2 regions of the Micromonospora sp. PTRAS2 genome follow, and region 2 is predicted to be linked to the other one. Evidence: predicted binding sites of a transcription regulator. Region 2 holds the regulator's gene; the other holds the start of a gene.
The links. Region 2 encodes HrcA, which represses chaperone genes, less so after heat shock. Its sites were predicted from a motif close to GGTTNGCACNCTCNNNNNGAGNGTGCNAACC; they were not measured.
Positions count from the first base shown of each region.

Region 1: a site for HrcA is predicted at 4,549-4,579, ahead of groL (chaperonin GroEL). Genes of this name have one in related genera too.

Region 1 covers NZ_JBSWBU010000003.1:638,949-645,246, forward strand. The annotation lists gene ACVMYR_RS13775 (S8 family serine peptidase) at 1-2,164, shown strand, start outside; gene ACVMYR_RS13780 (hypothetical protein) at 2,337-2,600, shown strand; gene groL (chaperonin GroEL) at 2,733-4,355, opposite strand; gene ACVMYR_RS13790 (hypothetical protein) at 4,673-5,764, opposite strand; gene ACVMYR_RS13795 (cold-shock protein) at 5,896-6,099, opposite strand.
Region 2 covers NZ_JBSWBU010000004.1:60,901-67,198, reverse strand. The annotation lists gene ACVMYR_RS15285 (serine hydrolase domain-containing protein) at 1-1,253, opposite strand, end outside; gene ACVMYR_RS15280 (histidine triad nucleotide-binding protein) at 1,394-1,744, opposite strand; gene ACVMYR_RS15275 (SDR family NAD(P)-dependent oxidoreductase) at 1,790-2,551, shown strand; gene ACVMYR_RS15270 (16S rRNA (uracil(1498)-N(3))-methyltransferase) at 2,605-3,339, opposite strand; gene dnaJ (molecular chaperone DnaJ) at 3,341-4,486, opposite strand; gene hrcA (heat-inducible transcriptional repressor HrcA) at 4,560-5,582, opposite strand; gene ACVMYR_RS15255 (DUF4870 domain-containing protein) at 5,892-6,298, shown strand, end outside.

The sequences.
Region 1 (6,298 bases), on a different contig from region 2:
CGGGGCGGTCCGGGCCACCGGCCGCGCCTGGCTCGCCGGGCTGCTCGCCCTCGGCGCGCTCACCGGCCTGCGCGCCCTGCCGCCGGTGCACCACGAGGCGTACCTGGCCGCGCTGGCGGCGACGGCCGCCCTGCTCGCCGTGGTGCTGCCCCGGCTGGTCCGGGGCCCCGCGCCCGCTGCCGCCACGGGCCCGGCCGGGCCCGTTCCAGCGGCCCCACCGGCCGTGACCTGGCTGGCGGTGGCCGCCGGGCTGGCGACGCTGCTGCCCTGGGCGTGGTTCGGCGCGCTCGGCGGGCTGCTGGAGACCGTGCTCGCGGCGGCGGCCGCGGCGGCCGTCGGCGTCCTCGCCGGGGCGCTGCTCGGCGCCCGGTTCTGGGCGCACCTCGCGGGCGGGCCGCCGCACCGGCCGGCGCGGCTGGTGCTGGTCGGCGGCCTGGTGGCCGGGGTGACGCTGTTGCTGCTCGCCGCCGGCACCGGGCAGTCCGGCGCGCAGCTGCCCGCCCTGCTGACCCTGCCGCCGCTCGGCTTCGCGCTGGCCGCCCTCCAGGCTCCCGCGCTGCGGGCCGGCCGGCCCGCCGGCACCGCGCCCGTGCGCTGGCTGGTCGGGCTCGCCGCGTTCGGGCCGCTGGCCTTCGCCGACCCGGAGGAGATCACCCTGCTCCTGGCGACCACCCGGGACGTGCCGTTCTGGGTGGCGGTCGCGGCCGCCGCCGGGCTCGCGGTGGCCGCGCTCCTGGCGGTCGCGTACGGCGTGCTGCTGGCCCGCCCGCGTGGCCGCGCGCCGAGCCGGCCGGTGGCGGCGGCGACCGCCGGGGTGCTGCTCGCCGGGGCGGCGCTGGTCCACCTCGGCCCCGGCCAGCCCGGCCTGCACGGCGAGCGGTTGCTGGTGGTGCTGCGCGAGCAGGCCGACCTGGGCGGCGTGCCGGCCGGCGGGGCGGGTCAGGCGGGCCGGGACGCCCGCGCCCGGGAGGTCTACCGGCGGCTGGTCGCCACGGCCGAGCGCACCCAGGCGGGGCTGCGCCGCGACCTGAGCCGGCTGGGGCTCGACCCGACGCCGTACTACCTGGTCAACGCGATCGAGGTGGACGGCGGGCCGGCGGTGCGGGCCTGGTTGTCGCGCCGCCCGGAGGTGGACCGGGTGCTGCTGAGCCAGCGGCTGCGCCCGCTGCCGGCCGGGGCACCGACCAGCCGGGGCGATCAGCCGGCACCCTCCGGGCCGGCCTGGAACGTCTCCCTGCTCCGCGCCGACCGGGTCTGGTCGCAGCTCGGCGTGACCGGGGCCGGCATCGTGGTGGGCAGCTCCGACTCCGGGGTGGACGGGCGGCACCCGGCGCTGGCCGACGGCTTCCGGGGCGGCGACGACTCCTGGTACGACCCGTGGGACCACACCCGCGCGCCGACCGACCAGGGCGGCCACGGCACCCACACGACGGGCAGCGCCGTCGGGCGGGACGGGATCGGGGTGGCCCCCGGGGCGAGCTGGGTCGGCTGCGTCAACCTGGACCGCAACCTCGGCAGCCCGGCGCGCTACCTCGACTGCCTCCAGTTCATGCTGGCCCCGTTCCCGGCGGGCGGCGACCCGTTCACCGACGGGCGTCCGGAGCGGGCCCCGCAGGTGCTGACGAACTCGTGGGGCTGCCCGCCGATCGAGGGCTGCGACCCGGCGGCGCTGCGGCCGGCGGCCGACGCGCTGGACGCGGCCGGCATCTTCGTGGTCGCGGCGGCCGGCAACACGGGGCCGTACTGCCGGTCGATCGAGGACCCGCCGGCGACGTACCCGGACGTGTTCACCGTCGGGGCGACCGACCGGGACCGCCAGGTCGCCGACTTCTCCAGCCGGGGGCCGGTGCCCGGCGCGGCGAAGCCGGATGTGGTCGCCCCGGGCGTGAGGGTGCTCTCCGCGATGCCGGGCGGCGGGTACGCCACGCTGGACGGCACGTCGATGGCGGCCCCGCAGGTCGCGGGCGTGGTGGCGCTGATGTGGTCGGCGAACCCGGCGCTGATCGGGGACCTGGAGCGCACCCGCCGGATCCTGCGCGACACCGCCGTCCCGGCCGGGGCGACGTACGCCTCCCGCAAGCCGGCGGACGCCTGCGGCGGCGACGTGAACATCACCGGGGCCGGCCTGGTCGACGCGTACGCCGCTGTCCGCGCGGCGCGCTGAGGGGTAAGGAGGGGCCCCTTGTTAACGCATACGGTAGAGAGGGGTCCCCTTCTCACCCCCGCCCGCGCCCGCCCCGACGGCAGCAGCGGCCGAAACGGGCACGGGGGCGGATAGCGCCGTTCGACCGTCCCGGCCATCGACGGCCACCTACCGTCGAGGTGAGGAGGCAGCGATGACCACGGACGACGCACAGGCCGACGACCTGCGCCCCGCCGCCTGGGTGCCGGTCGAGGAGATCGCGGGGCAACTGCCGTTCGACCGGCTGGACTACGGCGACGCCGAGCAGTTGGCGGAGATGGCCGGGGGCGACGCGCTCGCGGCCGAGGAGCCGGTGGTCCTGGTCGACGAGCCGATCCGCGTCGACGAGCCGATCCGCATTCGCCGGCCGTCCGGCCGGGCCGGGAGGCGACGCGACCAGCCGCCCCTGCCGACGTGAGAGCCGGCGGCGGGCGTGTCGCCGAGGTGGGGGCACCAGCGGTTCTGGGCCGGCGCGACGCGGAAGGGGCGGGCCGCTGACGCGACCCGCCCCTTCGACGTGCGGTGTAGCTGAACTCGGGTGGGGCTGGACTCAGAAGTCCATGTCCCCGCCGCCCGGGCCAGCCGCGGCGGCCGGGGTCTTCTCCGGCTTGTCCGCGACGACGGCCTCGGTGGTGAGGAAGAGCGCCGCGATCGACGAGGCGTTCTGCAGCGCCGACCGGGTCACCTTGGCCGGGTCGATGATGCCGGCGGCCAGCAGGTCCACGTACTCGCCGCTGGCGGCGTTGAGGCCGTGGCCGGCGTCCAGGTTGCGGACGCGCTCGACGACGACGCCACCCTCCAGGCCGGCGTTGACGGCGATCTGCCGCAGCGGGGCGTCCAGCGCGATCTTGACGATCTGCGCACCGGTCGCCTCGTCGCCGGTCAGGTCCAGCTTGTCGAAGGCGGTCTTGCCGGCCTGCACCAGCGCGACGCCACCACCCGGGACGATGCCCTCCTCGACGGCGGCCTTCGCGTTGCGGACGGCGTCCTCGATGCGGTGCTTGCGCTCCTTCAGCTCGACCTCGGTGGCCGCGCCGACCTTGATCACCGCAACACCGCCGGCCAGCTTGGCCAGGCGCTCCTGCAGCTTCTCGCGGTCGTAGTCGGAGTCGCTCTTGTCGATCTCGGCCCGGATCTGGTTGACCCGGCCCTGGATCTGCTCGGCGTCGCCGGCACCGTCGACGATGGTGGTCTCGTCCTTGGTCACCACGACCTTGCGGGCGCGGCCCAGCATGTCGAGGCCGGCGGCCTCCAGCTTGAGGCCGAGCTCCTCGCTGATGACCTGGCCACCGGTGAGGATGGCGATGTCGGTCAGCATGGCCTTGCGGCGGTCGCCGAAGCCGGGGGCCTTGACGGCCGCGGACTTGAAGACGCCCTTGACCTTGTTGACCACCAGGGTCGGCAGGGCCTCGCCCTCCACGTCCTCGGCGATGATCAGCAGCGGCTTGCCCGACTGCATGACCTTCTCCAGGATCGGGAGCAGGTCCTTCACCGACGAGATCTTGCTGTTGGCGATCAGGATGTAAGGCTCGTCGAAGACGGCCTCCATGCGCTCCGGGTCGGTCATGAAGTACGCGGAGATGTAGCCCTTGTCGAAGCGCATGCCCTCGGTGAGCTCAAGCTCCAGGCCGAAGGTGTTGCTCTCCTCGACGGTGATGACGCCTTCCTTGCCGACCTTGTCCATCGCCTCGGCGATGATCTCGCCGACGGTGCTGTCACCGGCGGAGATGGAGGCGGTGGAGGCGATCTGCTCCTTGGTCTCGACGTCCTTGGCGAGCTTGGACAGCTCCTCCGAGACGCTGGCCACGGCGGCCTCGATGCCCCGCTTCAGGGCCATCGGGTTGGCGCCGGCGGCCACGTTGCGCAGGCCCTCGCGGACCAGGGCCTGGGCCAGGACGGTCGCCGTCGTCGTGCCGTCACCGGCAACGTCGTCGGTCTTCTTGGCGACCTCCTTGACCAGCTCGGCGCCGATCTTCTCGTACGGGTCCTCGAGCTCGATCTCCTTGGCGATGCTCACACCATCGTTGGTGATGGTGGGGGCACCCCACTTCTTCTCGAGCACCACGTTGCGGCCCTTCGGGCCGAGGGTCACCTTCACGGCGTCGGCGAGCTGGTTCATGCCCCGCTCGAGGCCGCGGCGAGCCTCTTCGTCGAACGCGATCATCTTGGCCATACGGCGTTGTCCTCCTGGACACTCACGGGCCACCCGAGTGTGTGTCCCGGATGGGCCGCCTGGTGTACGCACCTTGGGACGTCGCCACCTGGCGACGACGACGTCTCCTCGGCCGGGCCGGATAGCCCGCGACGACCGGCCATGTGCCACCCGACGGATTTCCGCCGTGCGGCCGTGGCCCCACCGTCCCGACCATTGGCACTCACCCAAGGCGAGTGCCAATGACTTGTTTAGCACTCTGCCCTGCCGAGTGCAAGCACGATGCGGCGGACGGGCCGGGTCGACCCCGCCTGACCAGCGCGACCCGGCCCACCGGTTCAGCCGATTTCACCCGCCAGCCGGGCGGCGGTAACCGGGCCCTCGTACGCCCGCTGCTCGGCGTACGTGACGACCAGGCCGATCAGGTACACCAGGGCGGCCGGGACCGCGACCAGGGCGGCGCCCAGGGCGTACGCGACGTTCCAGCCGTCCAGCGAGGCGGCGTCGGCAGGGTCGGCGAAGAAGAGGGCGGCGACCTGGATCGGGGCCACGACCATGGACGCGAGGGAGGCGGCGAGCCCGACCAGCGCGATCCGCCCGAGCACGGGCCCGAGGCGGGCGTGGAACAGCTGCCGGGCCCGGCCGAGCGGCGCGCCGCCCTCGAAGAGCAGCACCGGGCCGAACAGGCTCAGCGCGGCCATCACGTACAGGCCGGGCAGGTAGCACAGCACGAAGCCGACCAGCATGAGCAGGACGTAGACCACCGTCCAGCCCCACAGCGCCGGGGCCCGGCGCAGGCCGTACGCCAGGGCGTCGCCCGCCGACGTCGGCTCGCCCGCGGCCTGCCGCGCCACCACGCGGGTGCCGGCGGCCCAGCCGACCGCCTGGACGAACCCGAGCAGGCAGCCGAGGCCGATCATCGCGGCGAGGAAGACGCCGAGGTCGGCGAGGTAGCCGTCGGGCAGCGGGGGCGGCGGCTCGCCGGGCGCGGTGGGCTCCAGCGGCGGCAGCGGGTACAGCGGCACGGTCGCCAGCAGCAGCAGGAGCGTCGGCAGGGCATGGGTGAGGGCCAGGACCGGCACGAGCAGCCGCCAGCTGCGGCGCAGCGTGCCGGAGCACCGGGAGAACCACCCGCTCAGCCCTTCCCCGGGCAGGGTGACCAGCGGGTCCGCCGGGTCGTAGCCGGGTGGCGGCCACGGCACCGCGTAGCCCGGCGGAAAGGGGTGGCCCGGCGGGTACGGCGCGGCGTGTGCCGGCGGTAGCGCCGGGCCGGGGTGGGGCTGCCGGCCGGGGTGAAGTTGCTGGCCGGGATAGGGCTGCTGGCCCGGGTGGGCCGGGAACCCGGTGGGGTGCCGGACGGGCGGCGGACCGACCGCAGCCGGCCCCTCGGGCCCCGGGAGGGATCGATCGGGTGGGGGTGGCTGGGACATGGGCCCTCCTCAGCGGCGACGCCGGAACGGCTCACGATCTTCCCTGGCCCGACCCGCCTCCGCCGCCCCGGGGCGACGCGCTCTGCCCAGCACCGGCGGCCCGCCCGCCCGCGGGCCCCAGCGTCGGGCGGTCAGGCGACGACGCGTACGCGCTCGGCCTGCGGCCCCTTCTGCCCCTGGGCGATCTCGAACTCGACGCGCTGCCCGTCGTCCAGCGCCTTGTAGCCGTCCATCTCGATGGCGGAGAAGTGGACGAAGACGTCCTGCCCCCCGTCGACGGCGATGAAGCCGTAGCCCTTCTCGGCGTTGAACCACTTCACGGTGCCCTGTGCCACGGTGCACTTCCTAACGTCGCGCGGCCTTCCACGAGCGGGTACGCCGACGGAACCGGCGGCCCCGGGAACACCGGTTTCACCCGTCTGCGCCGACCGGGAAACCAGTGACCGAAATCGCACGCTACACGAGGAGTGACGATGGCGCACGGCCACAAATAGGGCTATAACGGACCGACCTCAACCCGGCACTCCATAGGCG
Region 2 (6,298 bases):
GCGTCCCGGGTCAACCGCAGCAGCTCGCCGGCCTCCCGCCCGGAGACGGTGCGGAACACGTCCGGCCGGTCCGGCAGCGGGGCGAAGACCGCCGGGGGCTTGCCCGCCGGGTCGCCCGCGCTGCGGGCCTGCAGGGTGCCGTCGTGCCAGCTGAAGACGGACGCGAAGCCCTCGCCCCACCACGGGCCCAGCATCCCGCGCAGGTGCTCCGGGGCCGGCGGGCCCGGCCGCCACGGCTCGACCTCGGCCGGGTCGTGCTCGACGGCGGCGGCGAGCAGCCGGTGCGGCAGCTCCATGACCTGCACGCCGGTCCCGGACGAGCCGAGCACCGCCGCGCCCATCGCCCCGGGGGTGCCGTCGCCGCCCCGGCGGCCGTAGACGGCGGCGAGGAAGCCGGGCATCGCCCCGTCGTGGCCGACGTGCACGACCCGGTCGCCCTGCGGCAGCAGGATCAGCCCCAGCCCGAAGCCGGCCCCCCAGGTCGTCTCGTCGGTGACGGTCAGCGGCCAGCGCATCTCGTCGAGCGTCGCCGGGGCGAGCACCGCGCCGGTGGGGTCGAGCGCCGCCGGGTCGGCCAGGAACGCCGCCCAGCGGGCCATGTCGGTGGCGGTGCTCCACAGCTGCCCGGCCGGGCCGACCGCGGCGAAGTCGGTGGGCGGCTCGGGGTGCGCCTCGTCGGAGTACGCGTCGACGAGGAACCCGGTGGCCGCCGCCGGGCCCGGCCGGTCGGTGGTGGCGGTCAGGCCGAGCGGGGTGAGCACCCGGTCGGCGAGCACCTCGGCCCAGGTGCCGCCGCGCAGCCGGGCGACGAGCTGGCCGAGCACGGCCATGCCGAGGTTGGAGTAGTGGAAGCGGCGGGCCGGCGGCAGCACCCGCTCGGCGCGGGCCAGGTCGGCCAGCAGCTCGTCCGCCCCGGGGGCGAGCAGGGTGTCCCAGACGTCGCCGTGCGGCTCCCGTTGCAGGCCGGAGGTGTGCGACAGCAGCCGGCGCACGGTCAGCTCGCCGTGTGCGGGCACGTCGAGGTGCGCGCCGACGGGGTCGTCGAGGTCGAGCAGGCCGGCGTCGCGGCACTGCATGACCAGCACCGCGGTGAACGTCTTGGTGACCGAGCCGATCCGGAACAGCGTCTGCGGGCCGAGCGCCGTGTCGTTGCCGGTGCCGCCGGCCTCGCAGGTCCAGAGCGGGCGGTCCGCCCGGTGCAGGGCCGCCGCGACCGCCGGCACCCGCCCCTCGGCCTGGACCCGCCGCACCATCCGCCCGAGCCGCTCGTCGATTCCACTCACGCCCGCAGTGTAAGGAGGGGCCCCTTGTTAACGCATTCCGTATGGGAAGGGCCCCTTCCTAACACCTCGGCGCGGGACGCGCCCGCGACGGACGCGCCCGCCGCCCCCCCTCAGCGGCAGAGCATCGGGCCCAGCGGCGCGCCGCCGAGCACGTGCGCGTGCACGTGGAAGACCTCCTGGCCGCCGTACGCCCCGGTGTTGAACATCAGCCGGAAGCCGTCGCCGAGCAGCCCCTCGTCCTCGGCCACGGCGGCGGCCGTGGCGAGCAGCTCGCCGGCGAGTGCCGGGTCGCCCTGGCCGAGGGTCGCCACGTCGGCGTAGTGCTCCTTGGGGATGACCAGCACGTGCACCGGGGCCTTCGGATCGATGTCGCGGAAGGCGAGGGTGGTGTCGGTCTCCCGGACGACGGTGGCCGGGATCTCCCCGGCGACGATGCGGCAGAACAGGCAGTCGGATCCCATCGGGGCATGGTAAGTGGTGCCGGACGGCTGGGGCATGATGGCCGCGTGACTTCACGGGCGGTGCTGGTGACGGGGGCCTCGCGGGGCATCGGGCGCGCGGTGGCGGCGCGGTTCGCGGCGGGCGGGGACCGGGTGGCGATCCACCACCGGGGCTCCGGGGAGCTGGCCGAGCGGCTGCGCGCGGAGCTGCCGGGCGACGGCCACGTCGTGGTCCGCGCGGACCTGGCCGACCCCGAGGCGGTACGGGTGATGGTCGACGACGCGGCGACCCGCCTCGGCGGGCTGGACGTGCTGGTCAACAACGCCGGGGTGTACGGCGAGCGGAACGCCCCGCACCCGGTCTTCGGCGCGTCCTACGCCGACTGGCAGCGGCGCTGGCGGCAGGTGCTGGAGACCAACCTGACCGGGGCGGCCAACGTGACCTGGTGCGCGGCCCAGCACATGCGCGGGCGGGGCGGGCGGATCGTCAACGTCTCGTCGCGGGGCGTGTTCCGGGGCGAGCCGGAGCAGCCGGCGTACGGGGCGAGCAAGGCGGGGCTCAACGCGCTCGGCCAGTCCCTCGCGGTGGCCCTGGCCCCGTACGGCATCGCGGTCGCGACGGTGGCCCCCGGCTTCGTGGAGACCGACATGACCACGGAGCACCTGGCCGGTGAGGGCGGCGCGGCGATCCGGGCGCAGAGCCCGTTCGGCCGGGTGGCCCGCCCGGAGGAGATCGCGGCGGCGGTCCACTGGCTGGCGTCGGCGGAGGCGGAGTGGGCCTCCGGCACGATCGTCGACCTCAACGGCGCGTCCTACCTGCGCACCTGACCGGGGCGGGGGTCCACCAGCGGGACAGGCGGGTCACCGACAGGACGGGCGGGTCACCAGCGGGACAGGCGGGTGGCCAGGACGCAGAGGGCGGCGACGCCCGCCGTGGAGGTGCGCAGCACGTGCGGGCCGAGGCGCACCGGGCGGGCGCCGGCCTGGGTGAACGCGCTCACCTCCGCGTCGGTGATGCCGCCCTCCGGGCCGACGACCAGCACGATCTCGCCCGTGGCGGGCAGCGCGGCGGCGGTCAGCGGCTCCTGCGCCTCCTCGTGCAGGACGAACGCGGCGGCGGCGCCGGCGATCCGGCGGGCCACCGTGGCCGTGGACTCGTCGGGGGCGCCGGCCACCACCGGCAGCCACGCCCGGCGGGCCTGCTTCGCCGCCTCCCGGGCCGTCGCCGCCCACTTCTCCCGGGCCCGTACGCCCCGGTCGCCGCGCCACTGCGCCACCGAGCGGGCCGCCGCCCAGGGCACGATCTCGTCGACGCCGACCTCGGTCATCGCCTGCACGGCCAGCTCGCCCCGGTCGCCCTTGGCGATGCCCTGCACCACGACGAGCCGGGGGACGGGCGCGTCGACGTGCCCCCGGGAGGTGACCCGCAGGTCGAGGGCGCCCCGGCCGACGGCGGTGACCACGGCGGCGGCGGTGCCGCCCCGGCCGTCGGCCAGCAGCAGCTCCTCGCCGGCGCGCAGCCGCTGGACGGTGGCCGCGTGGTGCCCCTCCGGGCCGCCGAGGGTCAGCGCGTCGCCGGTGGGCAGCGCGTCGACCAGGAACAGCGGCGCCGACACCTCAGGCGTGCCCGTTGAAGGCGTCGCGCATCCGGGAGAAGAAGCCGCCCTGCTTGCTCAGCTCGGCGACCTCCTCGCCCCGGGTCTTGGCGAAGTCGCGCAGCATCTTTTCCTGGTCGGGGTCGAGCTTGGTCGGGGTGCGCACGTCGAGGTGGACGTAGAGGTCGCCCCGGCCGGTGCCGCGCAGGTGCGGCACGCCCCGGGCACGCAGCCGCAGGGTGCTGCCCGGCTGGGTGCCGGCCTTGACGTCGACCGTCTCCTCGCTGTCGAGGGTCTTGATGGTCAGCCGGGTGCCGAGCGCGGCGGCCGTCATCGGGACGGTGACCCGGCAGTGCAGGTCGTCGCCCTTGCGGGAGTAGACGTCGTGCGGGCGCTCGTGGATCTCGACGTAGAGGTCGCCGGCGGTGCCGCCTCCCGGGCCGACCTCGCCCTGCTGGGCGAGCCGGATGCGCATGCCGTCCTCGACCCCGGCGGGGATCTTGACGGTGAGCGAGCGGCGGGTGCGCACCCGCCCGTCGCCGGTGCAGGTCGGGCAGGGGTGCGGGATGGTGGTGCCGTAGCCCTGGCAGACCGTGCACGGCCGGGCGGAGACCACCTGGCCGAGGAAGGTGCGCTGCACCGACTGGACCTCGCCCCGGCCGCCGCACGCCTCGCAGGTGGCCAGGTGGGTGCCGGCCGCCGTGCCCGCCCCGGAGCAGGTGGTGCAGAGCACCGCCGTGTCGACGGTGATGGGGGCCTCGACGCCGAACGCCGTCTCGTGCAGGTCCAGCTCCAGGCGCAGGATCGCGTCCGCGCCGGGCCGGGTGCGCGGGCGCGGGCCCCGGGAGCCGCCGGCCGCGCCGCCGAAGAAGGCGTCCATGATGTCCTGGAAGCCGACGAACGGGCCGGCCCCGCCGGGTCCGCCCGGGCCGCCCATGCCCCCGCCGCCGGGGGCGAGGGGGTCGCCGCCGAGGTCGACGATCTGCCGTTTCCGGTCGTCCGAGAGGACCTCGTACGCGGCGTTGATGTCCTTGAACTTCTCCTGTGCCTCCGGGTCCGGATTGACGTCCGGGTGGAACTGCCGCGCCAGCTTGCGGTAGGCGCGCTTGATCTCGTCGTCGGAGGCCTCCCGGCTCACGCCGAGGATGCCGTAGTAGTCCCTGGCCACTGCGTCCCGTGTCCTCATGTTCTTGTCGCGTTGCGCCGGTCGTCGGCCGGAGCCGGCCGTCGGCCCTGACTGGTCAGTTCTGGGCCAGCAGCTCGCCCACGTAGCGTGCCACGGCCCGCACCGTGGCGATGGTGCCGGGGTAGTCCATCCGGGTGGGGCCGACCACGCCCAGTCCGCCGAGCGCGGTCGCCCCCGGGCCGTAGCCGGTGCTCACCACCGAGGCGGCCCGCAGATTGTCGATCTCGTTCTCGTCGCCGATCAGCACGCGGGTGGTGGTCGACTCGGCCTCGCCGATGAGCTTGAGCATCACCACCTCCTCCTCCAGCGCCTCCAGAATGGGCCGCAGGGACCCCTGGAAGTCGAGCAGGCCGCCCCGGGTCAGGTTGGCGGTGCCGGCCAGCGCGATGCGCTCCTCGTGCCGCTCGACCAGCGTCTCCAGCAGCACGGTGGAGAGCGTGGTCATGGTGCCGCGCAGGTGCGGGCTCGACTCCTCGACCAGCGCCTGCACCAGCGGCGGGGTCTCCGACAGCCGGCTGCCGACGAGCTTCTCGTTGACCAGCCGGCGCAGGTCGGTGACGTCGTCGGCGCTCACCGGCGCGGGCAGCTCGACCAGCCGCTGCTCGACCCGGCCGGTGTCGGCGATCATCACCAGCATCAGCCGGGTGGTGGAGATCGGCACCAGCTCCAGGTGCCGCACCGAGGAGCGGGCCAGCGAGGGATATTGCACCACGGCGACCTGCCGGGTGAGCTGCGCCAGCAGCCGCACCGTGCGGTGCACCACGTCGTCGAGGTCGACCGCGCCGACCAGGAAGCGCTCGATCGCCCGGCGCTCGGCCGGGCTGAGCGGCTTGACGCGGGACAGCCGGTCGACGAAGAGGCGGTAGCCCCGGTCGGTGGGGACCCGGCCGGCGCTGGTGTGCGGCTGCCGGATGTAGCCCTCCTCCTCCAGCACCGCCATGTCGTTGCGCACCGTCGCGGGGGAGACGCCGAGCTGGTGCCGCTCGACCAGCGCCTTGCTGCCGACCGGCTCCTGGGTGGCGACGTAGTCCTCGACGATCGCGCGGAGCACGGCGAGCTTGCGGTCGTCCAGACCCACCCTGCCACCTCCTGTCGCATGTCGGGCCCGGCGGCGCGGCGGCACCGCAGGTCGGCGCTCCGCCGGTGCGTCGACGCCTGGCACTCGACTGTAACGAGTGCCAGTCTACGTCGGCTGCCCCGTGCTGGGTAAGATCAACGACGGACCGCGGGTGCGGCGACCGCCGCGCGGGAGGCCGGCCGGGCGCGCGCCGACCGGTCGACGGCCGCCCGGTGCGGGCCGCCACCTGCGTGGGCGGGCCGAACATCCGCCGCTCCGCGGCGGTGTCGCTCTGGTGCCCGCTTGCCCGCAACCCCTACCGTGACGTGCATGACTGAACCACCTCGCCCTCCCGGATCGGGCGACCCCGGCGGCTACCCGCCGGAGCCGAACCCGTCGGCACCGTACGGCTCGCCGGGGCACGAGCCCCCCACCGCACCACTGTCCGGGGCCCCCGGGGCGGGCGGCTATCCCCCGCCCGGTGGCTATCCGCCGCCCACCGGTGACCAGCCGCCGTCGGCCGGCTACCCGCCACCCGGGGGCGGCTTCCCCCCGCCCGGTGGCGGATATCCGACCGGCGGCGCGTACGGCGCGCCCTCCGGCGGCTACGCCAACAACGAGGACAAGACCTGGGTCCTGGTCGCCCACTTCGGCGGCGCGGCGGGGATGTTCCTCGGCGGTGGCGTGCTCGGCTGGCTCGCGCCGCTGATCGCCCTGCTCGCCCGGGGCAACCAGTC